Regions from separate parts of the Kluyvera ascorbata genome, predicted to be linked through region 2. Evidence: riboswitches for the same ligand, from Rfam matches in the RefSeq annotation. Region 2 holds a riboswitch; each other region holds the start of a gene.
What was found. A riboswitch is a leader RNA that binds a small molecule or an ion and turns the genes downstream of it on or off. The one in region 2 is predicted to bind thiamine pyrophosphate.
Positions count from the first base shown of each region.

Region 1: it holds a riboswitch for thiamine pyrophosphate, as region 2 does, so the genes downstream of both, thiM (hydroxyethylthiazole kinase) here and thiB (thiamine ABC transporter substrate binding subunit) in region 2, are expected to answer to the same signal.
Region 3: it holds a riboswitch for thiamine pyrophosphate, as region 2 does, so the genes downstream of both, thiC (phosphomethylpyrimidine synthase ThiC) here and thiB (thiamine ABC transporter substrate binding subunit) in region 2, are expected to answer to the same signal.

Region 1 is NZ_CP096201.1:1,765,092-1,769,258, reverse strand. It holds gene fbaB (class I fructose-bisphosphate aldolase) at 1-162, opposite strand, end outside; gene thiD (bifunctional hydroxymethylpyrimidine kinase/phosphomethylpyrimidine kinase) at 308-1,108, opposite strand; gene thiM (hydroxyethylthiazole kinase) at 1,105-1,890, opposite strand; TPP riboswitch at 1,925-2,021, opposite strand; gene MY052_RS08315 (sensor domain-containing protein) at 2,127-3,479, opposite strand; gene MY052_RS08310 (universal stress protein) at 3,748-4,167, shown strand, end outside.
Region 2 is NZ_CP096201.1:4,193,432-4,197,598, reverse strand. It holds gene thiP (thiamine/thiamine pyrophosphate ABC transporter permease ThiP) at 1-570, opposite strand, end outside; gene thiB (thiamine ABC transporter substrate binding subunit) at 546-1,529, opposite strand; TPP riboswitch at 1,560-1,660, opposite strand; gene sgrR (HTH-type transcriptional regulator SgrR) at 1,696-3,351, opposite strand; gene sgrT (glucose uptake inhibitor SgrT) at 3,450-3,587, shown strand; gene MY052_RS20060 (sugar efflux transporter) at 3,671-4,167, shown strand, end outside.
Region 3 is NZ_CP096201.1:4,755,214-4,759,380, reverse strand. It holds gene MY052_RS22735 (HesA/MoeB/ThiF family protein) at 1-428, opposite strand, end outside; gene thiE (thiamine phosphate synthase) at 421-1,056, opposite strand; gene thiC (phosphomethylpyrimidine synthase ThiC) at 1,056-2,954, opposite strand; TPP riboswitch at 3,038-3,147, opposite strand; gene MY052_RS22720 (Rsd/AlgQ family anti-sigma factor) at 3,201-3,686, opposite strand; gene nudC (NAD(+) diphosphatase) at 3,784-4,167, shown strand, end outside.

The DNA of each region.
Region 1 (4,167 bases), 2.4 Mb from region 2:
CTGCATATTTCGTAGCACGGCAGGTGGACGGTTGTTATCCGTCATTACCCGGTCAACGTAGTCGTGGCCAGGCAGATAGAGCTGGTCGGCTGGAATGGTCATACAACGATGCTGTAAAAGGCTGTCGGCGTCTTTGCCAAGCAACTGCGCAATATCAGTCATAGCTATGCTCCCGTAAGCGCCGACATCATGTCGGCTGGTTGTCCTGCTCAACACTTTTGAGCAGGATAAGCCTGGTACCGGGAGTGTGGAATGTCCAACTTTTGACAGATTTTAAGCACAACCTGCTGGCACGTCAGCCGGACAGTTACCACCATTCGTGGAAATGATGCACCGGCCCGATACCTTCACCTACCTGCAAAGTATCGGCCTGGGCCAACGCCTGCGACAACCACGCTTTTGCCACCGGCACGGTTTCCTGCCAGCTGGCATGGCGCGGCCTTAAGGCCGCCAGCGCCGCCGACAGCGTACAGCCTGTACCGTGGGTATTTTTGGTCGCCACGCGCGGCGCGGTAAAACGCATTTCCCCTTCAGCGGTAAACAGCCAGTCCGGGCTTTCAGCGTCGTCCAGATGCCCGCCCTTCATCAGCACCGCTTCACAGCCGAGTGCCCGCAGCGCCCTGCCCTGCTCCAGCATTTCGCGCTCATTACGGGCATGCGGCGCGTCAAGCAGCGCTGCCGCTTCCGGTAGATTTGGCGTAATCAGGGAGACCTGAGGCAGCAGGCGCTGGCGCAGCGTCTCAACGGCGGATACGGAAAGCAGAGGGTCGCCGCTTTTCGCCAGCATTACCGTATCCAGCACCACGTTCTGAATGCGATAGCGTTGCAGACGTTCGGCGACCGCTTCCACAATATCTGTCTCCGCCAGCATGCCAATTTTGGTGGTGTCGATGCGTACATCGCTGAACACGGAATCAAGCTGCGCGGCCACGAAATCAGGTTCAATTCGGTAAACCGACTGCACGCCGCGGGTATTTTGCGCCACCAGCGCGGTAATCACCGAGCAGCCATAGGCGCCAAGCGCCGAGAAGGTTTTCAGGTCGGCCTGAATGCCTGCGCCGCCGCTTGGATCGGTGCCAGCGATAGTTAATGCGTTGATGCGCTTCATGCCTTCACCTCCCCGTGCATCGCATACAGCGCGTCGAGGAATGCGGGAACAAAACTTCCCGGTCCTCGTCCCTGCGCCGCGCGCTGCCCCGCCAGTTTCATCACGGCACATGCGCCCGCCACGTTCAGTAATCGGTCACCCGGTAAGGCACAGCTTGCCGCCACCACCGCCGAAAGCGCACAGCCGGTTCCCACCACGCGGGTCATCAACGGAGAACCGCCGTTTACCGCCAGCGTACGTTCACCGTCGGTGATGTAATCAACTTCACCGGTTACCGCAACAATCGCGCCGCTTTCTCGTGCCAGTTTCTGTGCCGCCGGTAGCGCCGTCGCGGCGGTATCGGTAGTGTCTACGCCGCGCCCGCCCTGACTTTCGCCCGCCAGAGCCATAATTTCAGAGGCATTGCCACGAATTGCCGCCGGGGCCATCCGCACCAGTTCACGACAGAAATCAGTACGCAGCGTCAGCGCCCCCACCGCCACCGGATCGAGCGCCCACGGGGTTCCGGCACGGTTCGCACTTTCTACCGCCGCCCTCATGGCCTGAGCACGTGGTTGAGTTAACGTGCCGACGTTAATCAGCAGCGCGCTGGCAATAGACGAAAACTGGGCGGCTTCACCCGCGTCAATCACCATCGCTGGCGATGCGCCAAGCGCAAGCAGGACGTTTGCGGTAAAGGTCTGTACGACGTCATTGGTCATACAGTGAACCAGCGGGGAATGTTGATGCAGAAAGTATGCGGTGTGCGCTGATTGCGCGGGACTTAGCAGGTCGGCTTGCATGGTTTGCTCCTGCCAAAACGCGAAGAAGCAATGACCAAACGGCCTCTGACTTCCCTACGCTGGCATTATCCAGATCAGGTGGTACGGGTTTTTCTCAGCCTTCACAAGGAAGGGCACCCCGAGTCATTTGAATCAATTTTTAGCGATTAACATGTTATTAATCGCTGCCCGCAATAATGCCAGCAGGCAATCCGACAAACAAGCCCGTACGTCAAACCCAGGCATTGGACGATGGCTTATCCGTAATTTTGCCGCCGTGTTTTACCCTGTTTGGCTACATACATCGCCTTGTCGGCATAGTCGAGAAGCTGTTGTTCATTGCTGCCATGTTCAGGATAACACGCGATCCCGATACTAGGGGCAACCGTCACCGCGTAGCCATCAAGGCTAAAAGGCAAACGGAACGCATCATCAATTTTTTTGGCGACGAGCTCCGCGTGTTCAGGCAATAACGGTCTTTGAAGCAAAACGACAAACTCATCGCCGCCAATACGGGCGACGGTATCCGATTCTCGTATGCAGCGCTTCAGGCGCACGGCGGTCTCTTGTAGCAAGAGATCGCCCATCCCATGACCCAGCGTATCGTTAACCTGTTTAAATTTATCGAGATCGATAAACAGCAGCGCCAGTTGGCTTAGCTCATGGCGGGCAATCGCCAGCGCCGTTTTCAGGCGATCGTACAATAGGCCGCGATTCGGCAGGTCGGTGAGCTGATCGTATTGCGCCATATGCTGCAATCGGGCCTGCATCTGCTGGCGTTCAATGACCGTCGCAATTTGCGTCGACACAAACTGCAGCAGTTCCTGATCCTGTACGTTGTAGCACACGCCGCCCGGATAGCTTTTGAGCACCAGCGCGCCAATCGTGCCTTTATGTGATTTTAGCGGGACGCCCAGCCAACAGAACGGGTTAATACCAAAAGAAAAACGCAGTTCTTCCATACGGCTCGCCATCGTCTCAGGCGTGAGCAGCAGAGGTTGGCCGGTATGAATCACTTCCGCGTAAAACGTCGACGGAATCAGGGTAAACGGCGCGGGGGTGTCCTGATACTCATCGACGTGGTATGGAAAGCTCAGTTGGCCCGTTTCATCATCGTAGAGTGTTACCGAAAAGTTATCGGCGGGCAGCAGTGTACCGACAATCTGATGAATACGCTGGAATAGCTTGAGCAGATCCTCAGCGGTATGCGCAGCTTCTGAAATAGCATAAAGAACAGTTTGCAGCTGTTCTGAACGTTTACGCTCGGTGATATCGCGGGCAACACCAATACGTAATTGATCGGCCGGAGACCAGCGCGCTGACCACATGATATTCAAGACCTGGCCATTTTTGTGGACATAACGGTTTTCGAAATGAAATTGCGGGTTACCCGACATCACGTCGACTATCGAATTCCGGGTTAATTCCCGGTCTTCCGGCAACATTATTTCGAACATGTTACGGCCAATCAGTTCTTGCGGCGTATAGCCAAAAATACGCTCGCAGGACGCACTGGCAAAAATGATATTGGCGTGGGCATCAACGGCAAAAACAGCGTCCATCATGAGATCGATAAAACTGCTCAACGGTGCGTGAGAATTCGATTCCATAGAGAAAGTCAGGCCTGAATATAAGAATGAGTGCGACAGCCATTGAAAACCATCGCCCATAAGCGCTACAGCAATGGTTAAATATAGTACAGTGAGATTTTACTATACAATCAAAAAGCGTCACGCCACGGTACTAAAAAACGTAGTCATATTTAGACAAGGAGGTTTCCGCTGCCTTTCTTTTTGCCCACCTGGCGCTTCATTTTCCTTCCTCGCGCAATCGGCACATAATAGTTGCTAAGATTGTCCTGCATAATGAGGTATTGCGATGCCTGTCTATCATCATACGCTGGTATTGATTAACAATAGCCTTGATGGCGTTCCGTTGTTACAGCATGCAGCCAGGATGGCGCAAGAAAGCGCAATGAAAATTACTATTGCCCATATCAGTACCGATTACCGGGCGCTGAACTATGTCTCCGATAGCCTGATGGACGACGATGTGTCGCAGGAAGTCATTCAGGCAAAAGCGCTGCTTAGCGAGCTGGCGGCAACCGTCTCTTTACCCGTGCAAACGCTGGCGCTGGTGACGGCACGACGATTTGAAGATGTTGAAGCTTGTGTACAGCACAACAATATCGACCTGATTATTGCGGGTCACCATAACCGGCTGTTGGGCGTGCTAGCCTCACATTCGCTGGAATACATTAATCATTTAACGGTGGATGTGCTGATTAAGCATTTAGAT
Region 2 (4,167 bases):
CGGCCATTCCACCAGGCGGAAAAACGGGTAACCACGCATGCCTAATTGAGCGGCAAGCTGGCGCTGCTCGCCGGGGATTTGCTCCAGCGCCTGTAATAGCAGGCGGGTCGCCATTGGCATATTAAAGAACACGTGCGCGAGCAGAATGCCCTGCAGACCGTAGGGCGAGAACCGCCACTGCCAGCCAAGCCAGGCAAAAAGTTGGGATAGCCACCCCTGACGGCCATATACGCTCAGAATGCCGAAGACGGCGACCAACACCGGGAGAATCAACGTCATGGCGCACAGCCGCAGCAGCAGCGCGCGGCCAGGGAAACGCCGTCGGTAAAGCGCTCGGGCCAGGAAAATAGCGGGTACGACCGACAGCAGCGCCGACAGGAAGGCTTGCCAGAAGGAGAAGCGCACCACGTGCCACAGGTAGCTATCGCCGAGCAGCGTTGACCACGATGTTTCCGGCGCGTTAAGCCACAGCGCCAGAAACGCCGCCAGCGCGACGGCAACCATCAACGTGGTTGCCGTTAGCCCTGGATACAGCCAGCGGGGAATTAGCGGCTGGCTGCGCGAAGCCATGCGTTAATCCAGTTTTGACGTTCGGTGGCCACCTGCTGTGGGGTAAATTCCAAAGAGGTTTGCGGTTTCACCAGGCCATTAAAGCCTTCTGGCAGCGTGACGTTGGTCACCGGATACATCCAGTTGCCGGTTGGAATGGTGTCCTGAAAGGCCGGAGAAACCATAAACTTCAGGAACTCATCGGCCAGCTTCTGCTGTTTGCTGGCCGCGGTTTTGGCCGCGACTTCCACCTGCAGATAGTGGCCTTCGCTAAAGTTCGCCGCCGCGTAGTTATCTTTCTTCTCATCGATGATGTGGTACGCCGGAGAGGTGGTGTAGCTCAGCACCAGGTCACTTTCCCCTTTCAGGAACAGGCCATAGGCTTCGCTCCAGCCTTTGGTCACGGTGACCGTTTTCGCCGCCAGCTTCTGCCAGGCTTCTGGCGCTTTGTCACCGTAGACTTTTTGCATCCACAGCAGCAGGCCGAGACCCGGCGTGCTGGTGCGCGGATCTTCATAAATCACGCGCCATTTCTGGTCGCTTTCGACCAGCTCTTTCAGGCTTTTCGGTGGGTTCTTCAGCTTGTTTTTGTCGTAGACGAAGGCGAAGTAGCCGTAGTCGAACGGCACGAAGGTGTCGTTGTTCCAGCCGCCTGGTACGGTCACGGCATCCGTTGGGACGTTGCTTTTGGCGAACAGCCTGGTGTCGGTTGCGGCCTGTAGCAGGTTGTTATCGAGCCCCAGCACCACGTCGGCTTTGCTGTTTTTGCCTTCCATGCGCAGGCGGTTGAGCAGCGAAACGCCATCTTCCAGCGCCACGTACTTCAGCTCGCAGTTGCAATTGGCTTCAAACGCTTTTTTCACTGCCGGGCCCGGGCCCCAATCAGCCGAAAAAGAGTCGTAGGTATAGACGGTCAGTACAGGCTTGGCGAGGGCCGGAGCGGCAACCAGAACCAGCAGGGGGAGTAATTTTTTGAGCACTTTGCACCTTTATAAAATGGTGGCAAAGGATTTTGAGTTAGCCTCAAATCCCTTCGCCGGGATTATCCGGATCAGGTTCGACGGGTATTTTCTCAGCTCGCGCACTCGGCGCAGCACCCCGTTGAGAACGGCACATTGTAATGATTACGTGAATAAATCAAAAGCCTTAAGGATCCGGCGGTGCAAACCAGGCGGATTTAAAGTCGAACCAGCCGAGGGTGTTCATGCGAACGCCGCGCATACTGCGCTGGCCTTGTAGCATCAGCCAGTGGTGGATCAGCGGCACAATAGACTGATTTGCCAGCAGACTTTGGCACCAGTCAGGCAGCGACAGCTCCCCCGCGCGCCAGCGCTGCGCGTCCTGTTCCCAGTCGATGGGGATACAGTGGCGAATCAGCGGGACTTCATAAAGATAGGCAAAGAGTGAGAAATCGAGCGGCAGCGTAAAGTTGGCGCTGTTAAGCCAGATATCGCTGACCACCTCGCCGCGGTGCCACTCATCATAGTCCACTTCCTGAATAACCAGCTTGACCTGATGCGCCGCCAGCAGCGCTTCCATTATCTGGCCGATAGTCCGGTGTTCAACATGATCGCGATAGTAGGTGAGGGTGACCGACTCAAGACCTGCCGGTTTCTCACAGGTGTGGCTACGGGCATGGTGCCAGCGGGGCAGCAGGCCGTAGGCCGGGAACCAGTGGCTCTGGTGCTGCTCGCCTGCGTGATACAGCAGGTTGTTCGGGTGGAAAATGTGGCTCAGCCACTGTCGTACTGCCGGGTTGTTGCCGCGCGAACTGCGTGCGTCAAACAGCAGATAGTAGCAGCCCTCTTCGAGACGGCTTTCCACTGCCTTTTCGCTCTGGGTGGTGCCCTGAAGCGTCAGGCCGCCGTTCGGTTCTTCGCTGATTTCTGGCAGTACCCAAACGTTCACCTCGTCAATCAGCGCCCGGAAACCGAAGTAGTCGTCAAAGGCGTGGATCTTCAGCTGGTTCTGATTGTTGCGGGCGACCGCATACGGCCCGGTCCCCACCGGCATGCGCGAGAAGTCGCTGAGCGATTGCCATTCGCGGGGCAGAATCATCGCCGACACCTGGCCGAACAACCACGGCAGCCAGCGATCGGGCTCGCTCAGATGCACGTCGAGCGTCCAGGCGGTAGGAGAATGAATGCGCGTGATGTTGGAAAAGAGCGATAGCGTCATGCTGCGATGCAGCGAACTGATGACGTCTTCCATTTCCAGTTCGCGACCGTGATGAAAATGAATGCCGGGGCGCAAGTAAAAACGCCAGTGTAATGGGGAAATGGCCTGCCAATGGTGCGCAATATCCGCTTCCAGTTCCCCATTTACCTCGTTTACTCGGGTCAGTGCGCTGAATATCTGCCGCGCGATATGGGTTTCCGAGCGTCTAAGCGCCGTTCCAGGCAGTAAATTGTGCATCGGGCGATAGTAAAGCACCCGCAGAATGTGCCGCCCCTGACGGAAGCTGCGGCCAAGATGTGACACCAGCATCTGGCGCACCGCCGCCTTATCACCGACTAACTGTACCAGTTGATCGATCCTATCCTGCTCGAGCAAATCTTCCGCGCGCTGTTGCTGAAGCGCTAGGCCGGTATAAAGGAAAGTCAGCTTAGAGCGCTTGCCACGCCCGGCTTCGGCCTCCCAGGTCAACCATCCGCGCGCCTCCATGGTGTTTAAAAGCGTACGCATATGACGGCGAGAGCAGTTCAGCAGCTCGGCCAGTGAGTTGAGCGTGGTTTCCTGTGATTTTCCCTCACAGCACTGCCACAAACGGATGAACTGCTGCTGTAATCGACCTGAAGGCATAAAAGGGGAACTCCTGATAAAAACTCAGCAATTTATTAATCCCTATATTAAGCCAATAATTGATTTCGATGAAGCGAAGGGGAAATGAGGAGGTCACCATGTATCAGTTCTACCGGCGTTATTTCTCTGCCACCAAAAATGTTTCCTGGCTGGCCCGTCAGGCGACTGCACAGCGGCTTGAAGTGCTGAACTATCTGATGCAATGGGAAGTTACGAACCCGACCTCTGAGTATTAATTCGCCTAATCATGTGTGACTGAGTATTTGCCAGCAGGTATCATCTGCTGGCTTTTTTTTATTCTTTCGCGAAAGGATTTCTGATGCTCTGGTTAATGACGATGGGACGACGTCTCAACGGTGTGTATGCCGCCTTTATGCTGGTGGCGTTTATGATGGGCGTGGCGGGGGCGTTGCAGGCGCCAACGCTGAGCCTGTATCTCAGTCGAGAAGTTGGGGTGCAGCCGTTCTGGGTAGGGCTGTTCTACACCGTCAATGCTATCGCCGGGATCGTCGTCAGCCTGGGGCTGGCAAAACGATCCGATAACCGGGGTGACCGACGTAAGCTGATTATGTTCTGCTGCCTGATGGCGGTGGGCAACGCGCTGCTTTTCGCCTTCAACCGCCACTACCTGACGCTGATTACCTGCGGCGTGCTGTTGGCTTCCATCGCCAATGCGGCGATGCCGCAGCTGTTTGCGCTTGCGCGTGAATATGCCGATAGCTCGGCGCGTGAAGTGGTGATGTTCAGCTCGGTGATGCGTGCGCAGCTGTCGCTGGCGTGGGTGATTGGCCCGCCGCTGGCCTTTATGCTGGCGCT
Region 3 (4,167 bases), 560 kb from region 2:
TTGAGCGCCACGCAGGCGGCGTTGATCGCCTGACGTGTCGCCATGTTGTCGGTGCAGTCGAGCACCACGTCGGCGCGCGCTACTGCGTGACGCAGCGCGTCGCCGCTCAGCCGCTGCTCTAGCGCCACCAGGTCGATATCCGGGTTCAGCCGCGCCAGCCGCTGCTGAGTGACCTGCGATTTTGCGCGGGCAATATCGTCGGTGGTGAACAGGATTTGCCGCTGCAGGTTGCTGAGGTGCACCTCATCGTCGTCCGCCAGCGTCAGCGTGCCGACGCCCGCACCGGCCAGATACAGCGCGGCGGGCGAGCCCAGACCGCCTAATCCGACAATCAGCACATGGCTGCCGAGCAGCTTTTGCTGCCCTTCAATGGCGATATCACCGAGCAGGATCTGCCGGCTATAACGCATAAAGTCGCGGTCATTCATCGCCGACTCCCGCTATTGCCAGCAGTTGCGCCGTGGCTTCACGCCAGTCCGCCGCCTGGGTAATGGCGCTGACCACGGCAATACTGCCCACGCCGGTCGCCAGCACGTCAGGCGCCCGCGCAAGGCTGATGCCGCCGATGGCGACGGTTGGATAGTCGGCCAGACGCGCAATATGACCCGCCAGCTGCGTCAGCCCCTGCGGTGCGGAAGGCATTTGCTTGGTTTGGGTTGGGAAGACGTGGCCCAGCGCGATATACGACGGGCGAGCGGCGATCGCTATATCAATCTCCATATCATCGTGGGTTGATACGCCAAGGCGGAGGCCCGCGGCCTGGATGGCTTTCAGGTCGGTGGTTTCCAGATCTTCCTGACCCAGATGCACCCCGTAGGCGCGATGCTTGATAGCCAATCTCCAGTAGTCGTTGATAAACAGCCGGGCGTCATAACGGCGCCCCAACGCGATGGCGGCAATCACATCCGCTTCGACCTCATCATCGCGTTTGTCTTTGATACGCAGTTGGATAGTGCGCACGCCAGCCTCCAGCAGGCGCTCAATCCACTGCACGCTGTCCACCACCGGATAGAGCCCGAGGCGGAACGGTACCGTTGGGAAATCGGGCTGATACATCAGGCCTCCTCGCGTTTCAGGTAGATTTCACCGCCTTTGGCGCGGAAGTTCTCCGACATATCCGCCATGCCCACTTCAATGGTCTGAGCGGCGGCGTAGTCGCGCACTTCCTGGCTGATTTTCATCGAGCAGAATTTCGGCCCGCACATGGAACAGAAGTGAGCGACTTTACCGGACTCCTGCGGCAGCGTTTCATCGTGGTAGGCGCGAGCGGTGAATGGGTCGAGCGCGAGGTTAAACTGATCTTCCCAGCGGAATTCAAAGCGCGCTTTCGACATCGCGTTATCGCGGATCTGCGCGCCCGGGTGTCCTTTCGCCAGGTCGGCGGCGTGAGCGGCAATCTTGTAGGTAATCAGCCCCTGCTTTACGTCTTCTTTGTTCGGCAAGCCGAGGTGCTCTTTCGGCGTGACGTAGCAGAGCATGGCGCAGCCAAACCAGCCAATCATTGCGGCGCCAATACCGGAGGTGAAGTGGTCGTAGCCCGGCGCGATGTCGGTGGTCAACGGCCCTAAGGTGTAGAACGGCGCTTCGTGGCAGTGCTCCAGCTCTTCGGTCATGTTGCGCTGAATCATCTGCATCGGCACGTGGCCCGGGCCTTCAATCATCACCTGCACGTCATACTCCCAGGCGATTTTGGTCAGCTCGCCCAGCGTATGGAGCTCGGAGAACTGCGCTTCGTCGTTAGCATCCTGAATTGAGCCAGGGCGTAGACCATCGCCCAGCGACAGCGACACGTCGTAGGCCGCGCAGATTTCACAGATTTCGCGGAAGTGTTGGTAGAGGAAGTTTTCCTGATGATGGGAAAGGCACCATTTCGCCATGATGGAGCCGCCGCGTGACACAATGCCGGTCAGGCGTTTCGCAGTCATTGGCACATAGCGCAGCAGCACGCCCGCGTGAATGGTGAAGTAATCCACGCCCTGTTCGGCCTGCTCCAGCAGCGTATCGCGGAAGGCTTCCCAGGTCAGATCTTCGGCGATCCCGTTAACCTTCTCCAGCGCCTGGTAGATCGGCACGGTGCCGATCGGAACTGGGCTGTTACGCAGGATCCATTCGCGGGTTTCGTGGATATAGCGGCCGGTCGACAGGTCCATCACCGTATCCGCGCCCCAGCGGGTAGACCACACCAGTTTTTCCACTTCCTCTTCAATGGAGGACGTCACCGCTGAGTTACCGATATTGGCGTTGACCTTCACGAGGAAGTTACGGCCGATGATCATGGGCTCAGATTCCGGGTGGTTGATATTGGCAGGAATGATGGCGCGTCCGGCGGCCACTTCATCGCGCACGAATTCTGGCGTGATGTTTTCCGGCAGGCGCGCACCAAAGGCCATGCCCGGATGCTGGTGACGTAATACTTCGCTGCGAATGCGCTCGCGTCCCATGTTTTCGCGGATGGCGATGAACTCCATTTCCGGCGTCACAATCCCCTGACGGGCATAGTGAAGTTGGGTAACGCATTTACCCGCTTTGGCGCGCTTTGGCGTCAACAGGCCGCTGAAGCGGAGATCGTCCAGACCGTCATCGGCCAGACGTTCTTTGGTGTAGGCGGAGCTACGGTCGTCCAGCTCTTCGCTGTCATCGCGGGCGGCAATCCATGGCTGGCGCAGCTTGGCGAGACCCTGCTGAACGTTAATCGCCACGTCCGGGTCACCATAAGGGCCGGATGTGTCGTACACCGGCACCGCTTCATTGTCTTCGAACTGTGGGTTCTCTTTATTGCCGCCAATCAGCGTGGGGCTCAGCTGAATTTCGCGCATCGGAATGCGGATATCGGGCTGCGAACCGGTGATGTAGATACGTTGGGAATTCGGGAACGCGGTGCCTTCCAGGGTATCAATAAAGCGTTGGGCCTGGGCGCGCTGCTCGCGGCGTGATGGTTTAGTAGTGACAGACATAGCTCATTCCAGATAAAAGTAAGGATATGGCTTGTCAGACGACGGATGAAGCAAGAGAGAAGATCGCCCTAGGGCGATGCGACTATAGATTGACTCTTGTTCCCTTCGCAGGTCTTAACCTGATCAGGTTCCGCGGATCCCGAATTAACGGTCTCAGCCCGTGCTTGCGCACTGGGCACTCCGACAAGAAGTAACCTCAAATGATGAGAGGTAATGAATGTAAACTACTCGTTAATGCGGCAAATCTCAAGCCGGGCGTTTGATTTCATCCGGGCCGAGCGCCTCGAAGGTCAGCATGATGAGCTGGTCTTCTAACAAAAAGCGGGCCTCCAGCGCTTCACCGATATCGGACAGCGCCTGCTGGAATTCATACACGTTATCCTGGTCGATAGCGTTCTCCAGCGTAGAGTCGTAGTAGTCCATAATTTGTTGAGTATTGGCATCCAGCAGCGGCCAGATTTTACTGGCGTTTAAAAGCGGACTGTCGCCTTCCATTTTATGGATAATGCGTTCATAAATACTGAAATGACCGGCAGACAAATAGTCGACCAGGCGCTGACAAAAGTCATCAAGCGCTTTCTCGTTAAGACGCATGAACGATTCTTTGCCAGGCTTAAGGCCAACCAGATTGTAGTAAGCTACGAGCAGGTGCTTACGAATATTCAGCCAACGGTCGACCAGTTTGTGGTGTCCATGAATTCTCTCTTTTAGACTTTCTAACTGGTTTAACATAGGTTGACCCCGCATCGATAAGATTAAAATCTGCTCACGTCATTATGTAATAATAATGTTAACAACATGCCTGTGAAGCAAAGGTAGCGCAAGAGATATGGATCGTATAATTGAAAAATTGGATCGCGGCTGGTGGATAGTCAGCCACGAACAAAAATTATGGTTGCCCGGCGGGGAATTACCATATGGCGAAGCGGTAAATTTCGATCTTGTGGGTCAGCACGCACTCCAGATTGGCGAGTGGGAAGGCTCTCCGGTGTGGCTGGTACAGCAGCAGAAGCGTCATGATATGGGCACCGTGCGCCAGGTTCTTGACCAGGACGTCGGCCTGTTCCAGCTTGCTGGGCGCGGCGTGCAGCTGGCGGAGTTTTACCGTTCGCACAAATTCTGCGGCTACTGCGGCCACACTATGCACCCAAGCAAAACCGAATGGGCCATGCTGTGCAGCCACTGCCGTGAACGCTACTACCCGCAGATTGCA